Regions from separate parts of the Kitasatospora azatica KCTC 9699 genome, predicted to be linked through region 1. Evidence: predicted binding sites of a transcription regulator. Region 1 holds the regulator's gene; the other holds the start of a gene.
What was found. The regulator HrcA, encoded in region 1, represses chaperone genes, less so after heat shock. The targets are predictions, from matches to a motif close to TTNGCACTCNGNNNNNCNGAGTGCNAA.

Region 1 (8,475 bases):
TCTCCTCCAGCACCCGGGCCGGGCCCTCGCGGTGGGTCAGCCAGTGCACGGTGCCGCGCACCACGGCGGCCACGGCGCGGCCGGTGGCGTCCGGGGCGGCCGACTCCAGCCGGCCGGCGGCGGGCAGCGGGTACGGGCGGCGGCCGGTGCGCGGGCCGGCCGGCCGGATGTCCAGCGGGCGGGGCCTGGCGTGGCCGTCGAGGCTGTCCAGCAGCCAGAGCCCGCCACCGCTGTGCCAGACCACCCGGGTGCCGTCGGTGGCGGCGTTGCGGGCGTAGAAGTCTCCGGGCTCGGTGTGGGCGCGCAGGTCGGAGCCGTCGGGGAGGCTGGAGTAGAGCCGGCCGGTGCCCTCGTGGTCGGACAGGAAGGCGATCCTCTCGCCCACCCACATCACGGACTCGATGTTGCCGTCGAGCTCGGTGTGAAGCCGGGCGAACTCGCCGCCGGTCTCGCCGATCCAGAGCTTGCCGGCGGTGCCGCCGCGGTAGCGCTTCCAGCGGGCCGGCTCCAGGCTGTACGCGGAGAGCAGCAGCACCCGGTCCCGGTGCGGCTCGAAGGCCAGGCCACCGACCGGGCCGTAGGGCAGCCGGCGCGGCTCGCCGCCGTCCAACGGCACCGCGAAGGCCCAGGCCTGACGGGCGGTCGGCTGTCCCGCACTGGTGATCGCCACCGGCTCGCCCTGCGGGGTCCAGCCGCGCAGCAGGGTCCGGGTGGCGGCCCCCCAGTGGGTCAGCCGGCGGGCCTCGCCGCCGTCCACCGGGGCCGCGTACACCTCGGCCGCACCGTCCCGGGTGGAGGTCCAGGCGATGGTGCGCCCGTCGGGCGAGAAGCGCGGGTGGGAGACCGGTGCCCGGTCGGCCGTCAGCCGCCAGGCCCGACCCCCCTCCAGCGGCGCGAGCCAGACGTCGTCCTCGGCGACGAAGGTCAGCAGATCGCCGTGCAGGTGGGGATGGCGCAGGTAGGCGCCCGCGGGGATGCTCTCGGTTTCCGTCACCGCGTCAGGTTATGCAGGACGGGGTGGTGGGGACCACCGATTCTCAGGACCAGCGACCGGTCCGCCCGAGCAGCAGCGCGCCCGCCGCGACGCCCGCCGTGGAGGTGCGCAGCACCGACGGACCGAGGCGGTAGGGCTTGGCGCCGGCCTCGGCGAAGGCGGCGAGCTCCTCGGGGCTGACCCCGCCCTCGGGGCCGACGATCAGCACCAGCTCGCCGTCGGTCGGCAGGGCGGCGGTGGCCAGTGGCTCGGCGCCCTCCTCGTGCAGCACCGCAGCGAAGGCCGCGGCGGCCAGCAGCGGCGCCAGTTGACGGGTGGTCATCGGCTCGCGCACCTCGGGGAAGCGCAGTCGGCGGGCCTGCTTGCCGGCCTCCCGGGCGGTGGCCCGCCACTTGGCCAGCGCCTTAGCGCCCCGGTCGCCCTTCCACTGGGTGATGCAGCGCGAGGCCGACCAGGGGATCACCACGTCCACCCCGACCTCGGTCATGGTCTCCACCGCGAGCTCGCCCCGGTCACCCTTGGGCAGCGCCTGCACCACGGTGATCCGCGGACTGGGCGCGGGCTCGGCGCGCAGCTCGGCCAGCGTGACCTCGAGCGCGTCCTTGCCGTGCAGGGCGCTCACGGTGCCGTGCCCGCCCAGGCCCAGGCCGTCGGTCAGGGTGACCGCCTCGCCCACCTCCAGCCGCTTCACCGCGGCCGCGTGCCGGCCCTCGGGCCCGTCGAGGCGGACCACCGCGCCGGGCGCGGCAGCGGTCAGCCGGTCGGTTCCGACGACGAAGACAGGTGCGGTCATGCGGAGCGTCCTGGGTTCCTGGAGGTGGGTGAGCAGGCGTCAGCGGCCGTTGAAGGCGTCCTTCAACCGGGAGAACAGCCCCTGCTGCCCGGGCGCGAACTGGCCCGAGGGCCGCTCCTCGCCGCGCAGCACGGCCAGCCGGCGCAGCAGGTCCTCCTGCTCGGGGTCGAGCTTGGTGGGCGTCTGCACCTCGACATGCACTATCAGGTCGCCCCGGCCGCCGCCGCGCAGGTGCGTGACACCGCGTCCGTGCAGCGGGATCGACTGGCCGGACTGGGTGCCGGGCCGGATGTCGACCTCCTCCAGGCCGTCCAGGGTCTGCAGCGGGACCTGGGTGCCGAGCGAGGCGGCCGTCATCGGGATGGTGACGGTGCAGTGCAGGTCGTCGCCGCGGCGCTGGAAGGTCGGGTGCGCGGTCTCGGCGATCTCCACGTAGAGGTCGCCGGCCGGGCCGCCGCCCGGGCCGACCTCGCCCTCGCCGGCCAGCTGGATCCGGGTGCCGTTGTCGACACCGGCGGGGATCTTGACCGTGAGGGTGCGGCGGGCCCGCACCCGGCCGTCGCCGGCACACTCGGGGCAGGGGGTGGGGACCACGGTGCCGAAGCCCTGGCACTGCGGGCACGGGCGGGAGGTCATGACCTGGCCCAGGAAGGACCGGGTGACCTGGGAGACCTCGCCCTTGCCGCGACACATGTCACAGGTCTGCGCGGTGGTGCCGGGGGCCGCGCCCTCGCCGTTGCAGGTGGTGCAGGTGACGGCGGTGTCGACCTGGAGTTCCTTGGTGGTGCCGAAGGCGGCCTCCTCCAGGGTGATCTCCAGGCGGATCATCGCGTCCTGGCCGCGGCGGGTGCGCGAACGCGGACCACGCTGGCCGGAGGCGGCGCCGAAGAAGGCGTCCATGATGTCGGAGAAGCCGAAGCCGGCCGCGCCCGCGCCGAAGCCGCCCGCGCCGCCACCGCCGTTCGGCGAGAGCGGGTCGCCACCGAGGTCGTAGACCTGGCGCTTGGCCGGGTCGGAGAGCACCTCGTAGGCGGCGTTGATCTCCTTGAACCGCTCCTGCGTCTTCGGGTCCGGGTTGACGTCCGGGTGCAGTTCACGGGCGAGGCGTCGGAACGCCTTCTTGATCTCGTCCTGCCCCGCGTCCCGTCGGACGCCGAGTACCGCGTAGTAGTCCGTGGCCACCAAATGCTCCGCTTGTTCCGCCTCTAGAAGTGCTGTGACTGTGCCCGGCCTGCGGACTGCCGCAGGCCGGTGGTGTTACGACTCGGCCAGGATCTGCCCCACGTACCGTGCCACCGCCCGTACTGCCCCCATGGTGCCGGGGTAGTCCATCCGGGTCGGCCCGATCACGCCGAGTTTGGCCACGCTCTCATCGCCCGAACCGTAGCCGACCGAGACCACGGAGGTGGAATTCAGGCCCTCGTACTCGTTCTCGCGCCCGATCCGCACGGTCATTCCGCCGTCGGTGGTCTCGCCGAGCAGCCGCAGCAGCACCACGTGCTCCTCCAGCGCCTCCAGCACCGGCTGGATGCTGAGCGGGAAGTCGTGGCCGAAGCGGGTCAGGTTGGCCGTGCCGGCCAGCATGATCCGCTCCTCGTTCTGCTCCACCAGGGACTCGAACAGAGTACTGAGCACGGTGGTGACGATCGGGCGGTCGGCCGGTTCGAACGAGGCCGGCAGGTCCTCGACCAGGGCCGGGACGTCGGGGAACCGGCGCCCGCCGGCCAGCGCGTTCAGCCGGGCCCGCAGGTCGGCCAGGGTGGTCTCGCGGATCGGGCTGGGGCAGTCGACCAGGCGCTGCTCGACCCGGCCGGTGTTGGTGATCAGCACCAGCATGACCTTGGTCGGGGCCAGCATCACCAGCTCGACGTGACGCACCGTCGACCTGGTCAGCGAGGGGTACTGGACCACCGCGACCTGGCGGGTCAGCTGGGCGAGCAGGCGCACGGTGCGGGCCACCACGTCGTCCAGGTCGACCGCGCCGTCCAGGAAGTGCCGGATCGCCCGGCGCTCGGGGGCGCTCATCGGCTTGACCTCGGCCAGCCGGTCGACGAAAAGCCGGTATCCCTTGTCGGTGGGGATCCGGCCGGCGCTGGTGTGCGGCTGCTGGATGTAGCCGTCCTCTTCGAGGGTGGCCATGTCGTTGCGCACGGTGGCCGGCGAGACGCCGAGGTTGTGCCGCTCCACCAGGGCCTTGGAGCCGACCGGCTCCTCGGTGCCCACGTAGTCCTGCACGATCGCGCGCAGCACGGAGAGCTTGCGCTCGTCCAGCGCGTGGCCGGCGGCGGCGCGGGGCGCGGCGGCCCGGGCCGGCCGGGTGGCCGGCGGGCGGGCGGCGCGCGAGGTCGCCGGGTGTGCCGGCTCGCCGGCTGCCGGCTCACGACCGGTCGAACGCGGCTCGGACGCGGGTTCGTCGAACATGGCACGCACCTCCCTCTTCGCGCGTTGTCTCAGGTACCAGGTCCTGCGCTGCCGGTACTGTCCGTTCTTGGGCTGGCACTCTGCACTGAGGAGTGCCAAAACCGTATCTGCCAGTGTACGGCCCGGGTCCGACAGCAGGAACGCCCTGTCCCGGGATGCCGCACGGATCACGTGTCGCGCCCCGTCGGGGTGGTGCCCGCCGACGGTCGAAGTGGCAGCATCGATATCGACCCGGACTGACACAAACAGCCCGGCGTAACGAAGGAGCAGATATGTCGGCGTCCGGCCCTCACACCCGCTTTGCTCCCGACCGTGGTCTGACCGGACGGATGGTCACCACGATGTTCCTGATCGGGCTGCTCTACGTCGGCTTCACGGGTGTGTTGATCGTGCTGCTCAAGGGCGCCTGGCCACTGATCGTGCTGCTCTCCGGCGGCCTGTTCGTCGCGCAGTTCTGGTTCAGCGACAAGATCACCGAACGGGCGATGGGGGCCCACCCGGTCACCCCCGAGCAGTACCCGCAGCTGCACGGCACCATTGACCGGCTCTGCGCGCTGGCCGACATGCCCAAGCCCCGGGTCGCGGTGGCCGACAACGACATGCCCAACGCCTTCGCCACCGGCCGCAACGAGCAGAACGCGGTGGTCTGCGTAACCACCGGGCTGCTGCGCCGGCTGGAGCCGGAGGAGCTGGAGGGCGTGCTGGCCCACGAGCTCTCGCACATCGCGCACCGGGACGTCGCGGTGATGACCATCGCCGGCTTCCTCGGCGTGCTGGCCGGCGCGATCACCCGGATCGCGCTCTACAGCGGGATGATGGGCGGCAACCGGAACAACGACAACAACGACAACGCCGCCATCATGATCCTGGTCGTCTCGCTGGTCTCGATGGTGGTGTACGCGATCAGCTTCCTGCTCACCCGCCTGCTCTCCCGCTACCGCGAGCTGGCCGCCGACCGGGCCGCCGCCCAGCTCACCGGGCGGCCGAGCGCGCTGGCCTCGGCGCTGACCAAGGTCACCGGGCAGATCGGCGCGATCCCGACCGAGGACCTGCGCAAGGCGCAGCCGTACAACGCCTTCTACTTCGCCCCCGCGCTGAGCGCCAAGGAGGTGGCCGGCCAGCTGCTGTCCACCCACCCGACGCTGGAACAGCGGCTGGAGCAGCTGGGCAAGATCTCCGCCGAGCTGGGCCGCTGACCGCTACCCGACCGCTGTTCTGATTTTCCGAAAGGACTTTCTCCTGTGGGATTCCTGGACGCGCTGCTGGGCCGCAGCAAGCCGGTCAAGCCGGACCTCGACCAGCTCTTCGGCGTGCCCTCGGCCGCCCTGACCCTGGAGGCCGCGGCCGGCTTCACCCCGACCGGTCTGGGTTCGGTCTGCTTCGCCGCCGTCGAGGGCGGTGCCTTCGGCGAGGTGGAGGGACAGGTCCGGGCGCTGCTGGACGCCGACACGCCCAATGGCGGCGTGCCGGTGGAGGCCAGCCGGGACGGGTACGGCTACTCCTGGCTGCTGGCCCGGCACACCCCCGAGGAGTTGCCGGAGCTGGTCAACGACCTGCACGCGGTCAACAGCGAGCTGGAGGCCAACGGCTTCGGCCCGCAGCTGCTCTGCTCCCTCGTCGCCTTCAAGAACCGGGAGGGCCAGTCGCTGGCCCTGGTCTACCTCTACAAGCGCGGCACCTTCTACCCGTTCGCGCCGATGCCGGGTGGCGGCGAGCGCCGCAACAGCCCGCTCGAGCTGCAGGTGAAGGCGATGCTCGGCAACGACCTGCGGGTGGAGTCGGACCTCAGCCGCTGGTTCCCGGTCTGGGGTGCGCCGGGGCTCTGACGGCGCGTCGGGGCTTTCTATAGTTCCGTCATGCGCAGCACTCAGTACGGGCCGGACCTCACCCCGCCCTGGAAGCGTCAGCAGCCGGCACCGGAGGTGGCCGCCGAGCGGGACCTGGTGGTCGAGGAGGCCGCGACCGGCTTCTGCGGCGCGGTGGTGCGCTGCGAGAAGACGGCCGAGGGCCTGACCGTCACCCTGGAGGACCGGTTCGGCAAGCACCGGGTCTTCCCGCTGGCGCCGCGCGGTTTCCTGCTGGACGGCAAGGTGGTCACCCTGGTGCGGCCCACCGGCCCGGCCCCGGCCAAGGGCCCGGGTCGCACCGCCTCCGGCTCGGTGGCGGTCCCCGGCGCCCGGGCCCGGGTGGCCCGCGAGTCCCGGATCTACGTCGAGGGCCGGCACGACGCCGAACTGGTCGAGCGGGTCTGGGGCGACGACCTGCGGATCGAGGGCGTGGTGGTCGAGTACCTCGAGGGCATCGACGACCTGCCCGCGATCGTCGCCGACTTCGCCCCCGGCGAGGGCCGCCGACTCGGCGTCCTGGTCGACCACCTGCTCCCGGGCACCAAGGAGCACCGGATCGCGGCTCAGGTGACGGGTTCCTCGGTCCTCGTGGTCGGCCACCCCTTCATCGACATCTGGCAGGCCGTCAAGCCCAGCAGCGTGGGCGTCCCCGGCTGGCCCGACGTCCCCTTCGGCGAGGACTGGAAGCAGGGGATCTGCCGCCGCCTCGGCTGGCCGGTGGACACCCCGGCCGCCTGGAAGCGGATCCTCGCCTCGGTGAACTCCTACAAGGACCTGGAGCCGGCCCTGCTGGGGCGGGTGGAGGAGCTGATCGACTTCGTCACCCAGCCAGGGAGCTGACAGGGGTGGGGGTGGTGGGGACAGCAGTCGGCAGGTCGGTCTGCCGGCCCATGACCGTGCCGGTGTCCGTGAGGCTGAAGCAGGCGGGCACGGTCTCCACAACCCGGGTGGAGAAGAAGGCGCCGAGCAGTTTGCCGTTGTCGTAGAGGGTCTGGCTGAACAGCAGCAGGGTCGAGCCCGGCGGGATCTTCGCCGGATCGATCCGTACGGCACCGGGCGCGTCCCCCGGCTCGTGGTCGGTGACGGTGGCGGACGGCCCGGCGGGGATCCGGCTCTGGCAGGACTGGGCCTCGGCCTGGGACTCCTGCAGGCCGACCGCGTTGACACCCTCCTTTCGCAGCTGGTCGACCATGAGCTGGAGGCTGCCCGGCTGCCAGAGCTCCAGGAGCATCGTGCCGTCGGAGGAGCGGTTGACCGCGTACGCCGCCGAGCCGCCGTCCTGGGCACTCAGCATGCTCGGCAGGGCGACCGCAGCCACCGTCGCGGCGGCGACGCCCGCGACGGCCAGCGGCAAGCGGCGGTGTCGGAAGGCGGCATCCCAGCTGATCAGCGCGCGGCGGCGGGCGGGGAAGGCGTCGTGCCGGGTGCTGGTAGCGGCGGCGAGGGTGGCGAGCTCCTCGGCGAGGCGCCGCTCGAAGGCGCTGGTGGTGGGGGTGTGCGGCCTGTCGTCGGTGGCGTTCACGGGGCGACCTCCAGGAGGGAGTCCGAGCTGCTTGGGGTGGGGTAGGCGCGGCGGTGCGCGGCGGCGGTGGCGGTGGCGGGCGGTTGCTCGGCGCGCAGCAGGCGGCGGGCCCGGTGCAGGCGGACCCGCACGGTGGCCTGGCCGATGCCGAGCGCCTCGGCCGCCTCGGCCGGGGAGAGGCCGTCGATCGCGACGAGGTCGAGGACCGCCCGCAGCGGCTCGGAGAGGGCGGCATGACGGGCCATCAGCAGGCGGGCCGCGCGCTGGGCGTCGATCCGCTCCTCAAGCGCGAGGATGTCCTCCTCGCCGAGCAGCCGGCGCCCGCTGAGCCGGCCCAGGGCGCCGCGCTCGCGAGCGATGCCGCGGGCGTGGGCGTTGATCACGTTGCGGGCGATGCCGTAGAGCCAGGCGACCGGTTTGCCCTTCTCGGGCCGGAACCCGCCGGCCGCCTCCAACGCGGCGACGAAGATGTCCGCCGTCAGGTCCGCGGCCAGGTGCGGATCGGTCACCCGGCGGGTGACGAAGCCGAGGATGGCGTCGACATGCTCGCGATAGAAGGCCGTGAAGGCCTCCGGGGCGGTGAGGTCGGTGAGGTCGGGCGGTGGCGTGGGCGGGGCGGCTGACCCGCCGCCCGCCCACGAGGTGTCACGATGACGGCTGCGCACTGGGGCCTCGCTCCTGATCGGTGGGACCCTCCGCGGTCCCCTCACCCATACTTGGCCGATCGCCCCGAAAGCGTTTCATCCCCCGGCGACTGACGGTGGGTCAGCCGACCGGATCGATCAGTCCACCAGGTCACGCACCACCGCGTCCGCCAGCAGCCGCCCCCGCAGGGTCAGCGCGGCGCGGCCCTCGGCGAAGGGTTCGGCGGCCAGCAGGCCGTCGGCGAGGGCCTGCT
Region 2 (8,475 bases), 2.1 Mb from region 1:
GTCGGGAAGTGCAGCCGTTCCAGCAGGCCGCGGCGGGCCGCGTACTCGCCGCCGAGCGGCTGCACGAAGCCGGCCAGCCGAGGCCAGTGCAGGTTGAGCAGCGGGCGGGCGACCAGCTCGGTGACCCGGCCGCCGCCGGCCGGCACCACCGCCCCGTCGGTCTCCAGGGGCCGGTCGTACATGGCCTTGACCAGCTGGATCCCGGGGTCGGTGAGCAGCGGGCCGACGATGCCGGAGACGAAGGCCGGATCGAACTCGCGCAGGTCGGCGTCGATGAAGCAGACGATCTCGCCGCTGGTGACCAGCAGCGAGCGCCAGAGCACCTCGCCCTTGCCGGGCACCGGTTCGAGTCGGGGCAGGATCGCGTCCCGGTGCACCACCCGGGCGCCGGCCGCCGCGGCCACCTCGGCGGTGCGGTCCGCCGAGCCGGAGTCGACCACCACCAGCTCGTCCACCAGCGGCAGTCGCTCCATCAGTTCGCGCCGGATCACCTCCACGATCCCGCCCACCGTGGACTCCTCGTCCAGCGCGGGCAGCACCACGCTGACCGTGCCGGCCGGGCCGGCCGCCCGCTTGGCGGCGAGCAGCTCGGCGGTCGGCCGGTCGGCCGCGCTCCAGGACCGGCGGCGCAGCCAGTCCGCGGCCTCGGGAATCAGCGCGGGCCCGGGCTCCTCGGCAGGCAAAATCTCGCTCCTCGTGAATCTCGTCTCGCGTTGCGGACGGCCGGGGTCAGCTTCCCGGCCTTCGGTTACAGTCTTCGTACTGCGGTGAGACCTTCGCACGCCGGGGTCGGCTGCGCAGACAGCCCAGCAGATGCAGGACCACAACTTCACAGAGCTCATCCAGAGGGACTGAGGGAACGGCCCGTCGACGTCCCGGCAACCTTCTCGTCCGGCCATCGCAGGCCCCGGCGGGACAGGTGCCAATTCCGTCCTGTGGCGCGCCCGCGCCACGGGGAAGATGAGGAGAGAGGCCTCCGCCATCATGGCTACCGCTACCCCTGTCGAGTCGTCCACCGTCGACCTCGGCCCCGCCGCTTCGCTGTCCTGTCGCGAGTGCGGTACCAAGTTCCCGCTCGGTCCGAGCTTCGCCTGCCTCGAGTGCTTCGGTCCGCTGGAGATCGCCTACGACTACAGCGGCTACCAGGCCGAGGAGCTGCGCAAGCGGATCGAGGCCGGTCCGGCCTCGATCTGGCGCTACGCCCCGCTGCTGCCGGTGCCGGCCGACGTCGCCGGCAAGCCCAACCTGAACCCGGGCTGGACCCCGCTGGTCAAGGCCGACAACCTGGGCCGCGAGCTGGGCTTCACCGCCCAGCTGCACGTCAAGGACGACTCGGGCAACCCGACCCACTCCTTCAAGGACCGGGTGGTGGCCTGCGCGATCGAGGCGGCCCGTGCGTTCGACTTCACCACGCTGTCCTGCTCCTCCACCGGCAACCTGGCCGGTGCGGTCGGCGCGGCGGCGGCCCGGGCCGGGTTCAAGTCCTGCGTCTTCATCCCGCACGACCTGGAGCAGGGCAAGGTCGTGATGGCCGGTGTCTACGGCGGCGAGCTGGTCGGCATCGAGGGCAACTACGACGATGTGAACCGGTTCTGCTCCGAGCTGATCGGTGACCCGGTCGGCGAGGGCTGGGGCTTCGTCAACGTCAACCTGCGGCCGTACTACGGCGAGGGCTCCAAGACGCTGGCGTACGAGATCTGCGAGCAGCTCGGCTGGCGGCTGCCGGAGCAGATCGTGATCCCGATCGCCTCGGGCTCCCAGCTCACCAAGATCGACAAGGGCCTGCAGGAGCTGATCAAGCTCGGCCTGGTCGAGGACCGCCCGTACAAGATCTTCGGCGCCCAGGCGGCCGGCTGCTCGCCGGTCTCCGCCGCCTTCAAGGCCGGCCACGACGTGATCCGCCCGGTCAAGCCGGACACCATCGCCAAGTCGCTGGCGATCGGCAACCCGGCCGACGGCCCGTACGTGCTGGACATCGCCCGGCGCACCGGTGGTGCGGTGGAGGACGTCACCGACGCCGAGGTGGTGGCCGCGATCAAGCTGCTGGCCCGGACCGAGGGGATCTTCGCCGAGACCGCGGGCGGCGTGACCATCGGGGTGCTCAAGAAGTTGGTCGAGAGCGGGCAGCTCGACCCGGCCAAGGAGACCGTGGCGATCAACACCGGGGACGGTCTGAAGACCCTGGACGCGGTCGCCGACGCCGGTCTGACCGCGACCATTCGGCCCACCCTGGAGTCGTTCCGCGCCGCCGGCCTGGCGTCCTGACCGCTTTGCAAACTTTGCAAAGCCGAACTTTGCATTGAGGAGACACCCCATGAGCGCCACCGTCCGCATTCCGACCATCCTGCGCCCCTACACCGACGGCGCCGCCGAGGTGACCGCCGAGGGCGCCACGCTGGCCGAGATCGTCGCCGACCTGGAGAAGAACTACGCCGGGATCAGCGCGCGGATCCTGGACGACACCGGCAAGCTGCGCCGCTTCGTCAACGTCTACGTCAACGACGACGACGTGCGGTTCGCCGAGGGTCTGGCCACCGAGATCAAGGACGGCGCCGGGATCTCGATCATTCCGGCGGTGGCGGGGGGTTGCTGAGGCCTGCTCAGCGCGCTTGCGGGGCGCCGCACGGCCTTCGGGCCGGGTGGCGCCCCGTGCCGTGTCCGGGCCGGTTCTGCGGCCGGTTCCGGGGCCGTGTCCGAGGCGTGTCCGCGCCGTCGCCCGGGCGTGTCCGTGGTGCCCTCCGGCAGGGCATAGGCTGTCCCCGACTTGAGTGGCGCTCAGGGCCCGGGAAAGAGTCCGTCCGCTGAGACGCAACTGCCGATGTACCACCGGAATCATGTCGGCGACTCGTCAGAATTATCTGGACAATTCGCGGTTTTCGTCCGCTATGTCCCCGATGAATTGTCAGTTTCTGTCGCATTCATCCCCGCATATCCCTTAAGGGCCCGGTCGAATTCGGCAGGAGTGGCCCTGTTGCTCAGGGCTCCGATGCGGATACATTCAGCCGCGGTCGACGCACTCGCCTGCCCCGTTCGACGCCAACTGGCGTTCTGGGGTGGAGCGGTGCGGCATGCAGGGCCATGCCCAGGGGGGACACCTCGGGTTGGTCCGCCAGACCCGGGCCCGCGACCTGCGGGCACGTGAAGGGCCAGCACAGCACTAGGGGAGATCGGAATGGCTCAGGGCACCGTCAAGTGGTTCAACGCGGAGAAGGGCTACGGCTTCATCGCGGTCGACGGTGGTGCGGACGTGTTCGTCCACTACAGCGCGATCCAGATGGACGGCTACCGCACCCTTGAAGAGGGCCAGCGGGTCGAGTTCGAGATCTCCCAGGGGCAGAAGGGCCCGCAGGCGGACATGGTCCGCGCGGCGGGCTGACCTTTCCGAACCTCGGAGCCTCGGCTCTCACCGAGCTGGTGGACCAAGCGGCAGGCCCGCACCCGACTCCCCGTCAGGGGAGGGGGTGCGGGCCTGCCGCTGTGTGCGGCGGCTCTCGCCAGGAGCTTGCACTCGCCACCCCAGAGTGCTAATCATTGGCGTTAGCACTCGCAGTGTGAGAGTGACAAACGGACCGGCCGGTGAGGCCCCCGGGAGCGGTAGGGGACAGGACCCCCGCATACCAGGGCCGTCCGTCGCGGGCACCTCTGGTCCGAGCAGTCGACCGTGTCCTGGAGGACCACTTCCGATGGCCAAGATCATCGCGTTTGACGAGGAAGCTCGCCGCGGCCTTGAGCGCGGCATGAACCAGCTTGCCGACGCCGTCAAGGTGACGCTGGGCCCCAAGGGCCGCAACGTCGTCCTTGAGAAGAAGTGGGGCGCCCCCACGATCACCAACGACGGTGTCTCCATCGCCAAGGAGATCGAGCTCGAGGACCCCTACGAGAAGATCGGCGCGGAGCTCGTCAAGGAGGTCGCGAAGAAGACCGACGACGTCGCGGGTGACGGCACCACCACCGCCACCGTGCTGGCCCAGGCCCTGGTGCGCGAGGGTCTGCGCAACGTGGCCGCCGGCGCCAACCCGATGGCCCTGAAGCGCGGTATCGAGAAGGCCGTCGCGGCCGTCTCGGACCAGCTGCTGGCCCAGGCCCAGAACGTCGAGACCAAGTCGCAGATCGCCGCGACCGCCTCGATCTCCGCCGCTGACACCCAGATCGGCGAGCTCATCGCCGAGGCCATGGACAAGGTCGGCAAGGAAGGCGTCATCACCGTCGAGGAGAGCAACACCTTCGGTCTGGAGCTCGAGCTCACCGAGGGCATGCGCTTCGACAAGGGCTACATCTCGGCCTACTTCGCCACCGACCTGGAGCGGATGGAGGCGTCGTTCGACGACCCGTACATCCTGATCGCCAACTCCAAGATCGGCTCGGTCAAGGACCTGCTGCCGCTCCTCGAGAAGGTCATGCAGAGCGGCAAGCCGCTGCTGATCATCGCCGAGGACGTCGAGGGCGAGGCCCTGTCCACCCTGGTGGTCAACAAGATCCGCGGCACCTTCAAGTCCGTCGCCGTCAAGGCCCCGGGCTTCGGCGACCGCCGCAAGGCCATGCTGGGCGACATCGCCATCCTGACCGGCGGCACCGTGATCTCCGAGGAGGTCGGCCTCAAGCTCGAGAACGCGGGCCTCGACCTGCTGGGCACCGCCCGCAAGGTGGTCATCACCAAGGACGAGACCACCATCGTCGACGGTGGCGGCGACAGCGACCAGGTCGCCGGCCGGGTCAACCAGATCCGCGCGGAGATCGAGAACAGCGACTCGGACTACGACCGCGAGAAGCTCCAGGAGCGCCTCGCCAAGCTGGCCGGCGGCGTGGCCGTCATCAAGGCCGGCGCGGCGACCGAGGTCGAGCTCAAGGAGCGCAAGCACCGCATCGAGGACGCCGTGCGCAACGCCAAGGCGGCCGTCGAGGAGGGCATCGTCGCCGGTGGTGGCGTGGCGCTGCTGCAGGCCGGTGTCGCGTTCGACAAGCTCGAGCTCGAGGGCGACGAGGCCACCGGTGCCAACATCGTGAAGGTCGCGCTGGAGGCCCCGATCAAGCAGATCGCCACCAACGCCGGCCTCGAGGGTGGCGTCGTGGTGGAGAAGGTCCGCAACCTGCCCGCCGGCCACGGCCTGAACGCCGCGACCAACGAGTACGTCAACCTGATCGACGCGGGCATCATCGACCCCGCCAAGGTCACCCGTTCCGCGCTGCAGAACGCCGCCTCCATCGCGGCGCTCTTCCTCACCACCGAGGCCGTCATCGCCGACAAGCCGGAGAAGGCCGCCGCGGCCGCCGGCGGCGGCATGCCGGGCGGTGACATGGACTTCTGATCCTTCCTCAAGGATCGGGTGTTCTGACAGGGCGGTCTCCTTCGGGAGGCCGCCCTTTCGCATGCGGGACCGCCTTGCACGCCGGACCGCCTTTCCCGTGCGGGGCCGCCTTTCGCGTGCGGGACAATGGACGGATGGCCGACATCGAAACCGCCCTGCACGGCGCCCGGGCGCTGATCCTCGCCGACCTCGCCGCCCGGGACGTGGCGGATGCCGCCGTGGTCTCGCTGGTCGAGGACGCCGTGACGCACCGGCGCTGGTGGCTGGAGCAGTGGCCGGACGGGGCGGAGTACGTGCTGGGGCTGGTGGCGCAGGACGTCCAGGACGCGCTGCTGGAGGGGTACGGGCGGTGGCCGCTCTGCGAGGCCTGCGCGGCGGCGGACGGCGATCTGCACGCGTTGAGCGTGGAGCCGGAGCTCGGGCCCGACCCGCACTGGGTGTGCGGCAAGGAGGGCGTCCCGGTGGCGCCCGTCGGATCGCTCTCGTGATCCTGATCGACCCCCCGGTCTGGCCCGGGCACGGGCGGCTCTGGTCGCACCTGGTGAGCGACGAGTCGTACCAGGAGCTGCACGCCTTCGCCGAACGGCTGGGCGTGCCGCCGCGTGGCTTCGAGCGGGACCACTACGACCTGCCGGAGAGCCGCTACCGGGACGCGCTGGCGGCCGGCGCCGTGCCGGTCGGCAGCAAGGAGCTGGTGGCGAGGCTGACGGCGGCCGGCCTGCGCCGGCGGAAGGCCCGGACCGTCGCTACGACTCCAGCGAGCTGAGCTCGGCGGCCAGGTTGGCCCGGGCCCGCTCGGTGTAGCGCTCGACGGCGGTGGGGGTGCGGTAGAGGCCGGGCAGCGCGAGGAGTTGGCGCAGGATCGCCGCGCGGCCGGTGCGGAACGCCTGCTCGGGCACGAAGGAGTACTCCGCGCGGACGGCGGCCGCGTACGCCGCGTACTGCTCGGCGGCCCCGCCGAGGACCGCGAGATCGGCGTCGCAGAGCACCTCGCCGTCCCGGTCGCCGGGCTCCGGGTGGTGGCTGACGGTCAGCCGGACCAGCCGCGCCACCTCCTCGATCCGCGGCTCGGCCACGCCCGCCTCGCGCAGCGCGCGGATCGCCAGCTGGGCGCTGCGCTCCTCGTTCTCGCTGCGGTCCGGCTTGTAGACGGCGTCATGGAACCAGGCGGCCAGCCGGACGGTGTCCGGGTCGGCGGCGTGCTCGGCGAGCAGGTCGATCTGGTCCAGCATCGCCAGCAGGTGGTCGGTGGTGTGGTACCGGCGCTGCGGCTCGGCCCAGCGCCGGAGCAGCTCGCGGCCGTACGGCACCGGGTCGGCGGTGGTGCCGCAGCGCTGCAGCAGCGCGGTCCAGCGGTCCAGCAGGGCATCGGTCGCGGGGTGGGCCTCGGTTGCCATGACCGTCATTCTGCTCCTGAAACCCAGTCAGTCGATCACTGGACCTATATGCCGATGAACGGTATATGTAGATGCATGACAGGACGGGCCATACAGGAGCCGACGCTGCTCCTGCTCACCGCGCTGGCCGATGCCCCCAGGCACGGCTATGCGCTGATTCAGGAGATCGACGCGATCTCCGCGGGCCGGGTGAAGATGCGCACCGGTACGCTGTACGCCGCACTGGACCGGCTGCTCGACCAGGGGCTGATCCGGGTCGAGCGGGACGAGGTGGTGGACGGCCGGGCCCGGCGCACCTATGCGCTGACCGACCCGGGCCGCACGGTGCTCGCCGAGGAGGTCGAGCGGCTGCGCGCCGTGGCCGCCGAGGCGCACCGCCGGCTCACCGTTGTCCGGCCGGCCGGCCGGTCGATCGCCAGGGGGGCGTTGGCATGACGGATGATCGGACGCTGCGGCTGGTGCTGCGGCTCTTCTCGAAGCGGTACCGGGCCGAGCGCGGTCCGGAGATCGCGGCGGTCTACGCCGACGCCACCGCCGGGGCGGGCCGGTTCGTCCGGCTGCGCGAGCTGTACGGGGTCGCCGCGCACGGGGCGCGGCAGCGGCTGCGGCTGACGGCGAGCCAGCCGCTCGGGCAACTGCTCGGGGCGGCCGCGCCGCTGGTGGCGGGGATGGGGGCCGGGGTCGCGCTGGTCTGGGGGCTGCTCTTCCTGGACCTCGGCCGGGTCGGGCTGAGCGGCCTGCTCTGGCTCGCGCCGTACGGGCTGGCGCTGCCGGCCCTGCCGGCGGTGCTGCTGGGCCGCGCCACCGTGGCCCGGCTGTGCGCGGTGCTGGCCGGGATCGGGACGCTGGCCTCGATCGGTGCGCTGGTGGCCCAGGGCCCGGGGGTGATCGTGGTCCGGGACGCCGCTTCGCTGCTGCAGGCGGTGGCCGAGTACGGCGCGCCGCTGGTCTGGGCGGTGCTGCTGCTGGCCGCTCCGCGCGAGCTGGTGCGGCGCCCGGAGCGCTACTGGCCGATCCTGCTGGCCGTCGGGGCGGGTCCGCTGGTGATCGCCGGCCTGGTCGCGGTGCTGTTCGGTCACCAGGTGCCCTTCCACCTGCTCGGGCTGCTGGTCGTGCTGTTCGCGAACGCCCTGCTGGTCCTGACGGTGCGGTTGGGCGGGCTGTCGCCGGCCGCGCTGGCGGTGGGCTGGCTGCCGCTGCTGCTGCCGTTCACCGAGCTGACGCTGAGCGCCCGGGCCGGGGCGGCTCGGGTGGTGGGGCCGGTGCTGCTGCTGGCGCTGCTCGTGGGGATCGCGGGGCGCCTGTTCGGGCGCTCCCGTGCGGTGGCCGTAGGCCGCTGACCTCGCGACAGGCGGGCCCGCTCACCCCCCCGGGGTGGGCGGGCCCGCCTTTTGCCTGCGGGGGGCTCGCGGTGAGCCGGGGTGGTGTGGCAGGGTAGCCACATGTCTAGACCAATCTTCGAAGTCATCGCGCTGACCGCGCAGGATGCCAGAGCCGCGCAGTCCGGTGGTGCCGACCGCCTCGAACTGGTCACGGACATGGGCGCCGACGGACTGACCCCCGCCCTCGCCGAGTTCGCCGCTATCCGGGCCGCGGTGGAGCTCCCGCTGCGGGTGATGCTGCGGATCCGCGACGGCTTCACCCCCGGCGACCTGGACCAGCTGTGCACCCGGGCGCAGGCCCTGCGGGCCGAGGGCGCCGAGGAGTTCGTCCTCGGCTTCCTGGCTGCCGACGGTGCGGTGGACCTGCCGGCCGTGCGGGTGGTGGCCGAG

Region 2: the regulator HrcA is predicted to act here: its motif matches at 3,502-3,528, upstream of groL (chaperonin GroEL).

The regions. Positions count from the first base shown of each region.
Region 1 covers NZ_JQMO01000003.1:4,148,852-4,157,326, reverse strand. The annotation lists gene BR98_RS29125 (S41 family peptidase) at 1-994, opposite strand, end outside; gene BR98_RS29120 (16S rRNA (uracil(1498)-N(3))-methyltransferase) at 1,038-1,787, opposite strand; gene dnaJ (molecular chaperone DnaJ) at 1,827-2,969, opposite strand; gene hrcA (heat-inducible transcriptional repressor HrcA) at 3,045-4,208, opposite strand; gene htpX (zinc metalloprotease HtpX) at 4,481-5,404, shown strand; gene pspAB (PspA-associated protein PspAB) at 5,450-6,034, shown strand; gene BR98_RS29095 (DUF3097 domain-containing protein) at 6,065-6,895, shown strand; gene BR98_RS29090 (hypothetical protein) at 6,876-7,577, opposite strand; gene BR98_RS29085 (RNA polymerase sigma factor) at 7,574-8,242, opposite strand; gene hemW (radical SAM family heme chaperone HemW) at 8,360-8,475, opposite strand, start outside.
Region 2 covers NZ_JQMO01000003.1:2,011,736-2,020,210, forward strand. The annotation lists gene BR98_RS19595 (glucosyl-3-phosphoglycerate synthase) at 1-683, opposite strand, end outside; SAM riboswitch class I at 836-967, shown strand; gene thrC (threonine synthase) at 985-2,265, shown strand; gene BR98_RS19605 (MoaD/ThiS family protein) at 2,315-2,593, shown strand; gene BR98_RS19610 (cold-shock protein) at 3,173-3,376, shown strand; gene groL (chaperonin GroEL) at 3,684-5,306, shown strand; gene BR98_RS41430 (hypothetical protein) at 5,441-5,794, shown strand; gene BR98_RS41435 (DUF4031 domain-containing protein) at 5,791-6,072, shown strand; gene BR98_RS19630 (HD domain-containing protein) at 6,053-6,712, opposite strand; gene BR98_RS19635 (PadR family transcriptional regulator) at 6,779-7,138, shown strand; gene BR98_RS19640 (hypothetical protein) at 7,135-8,043, shown strand; gene BR98_RS19645 (copper homeostasis protein CutC) at 8,146-8,475, shown strand, end outside.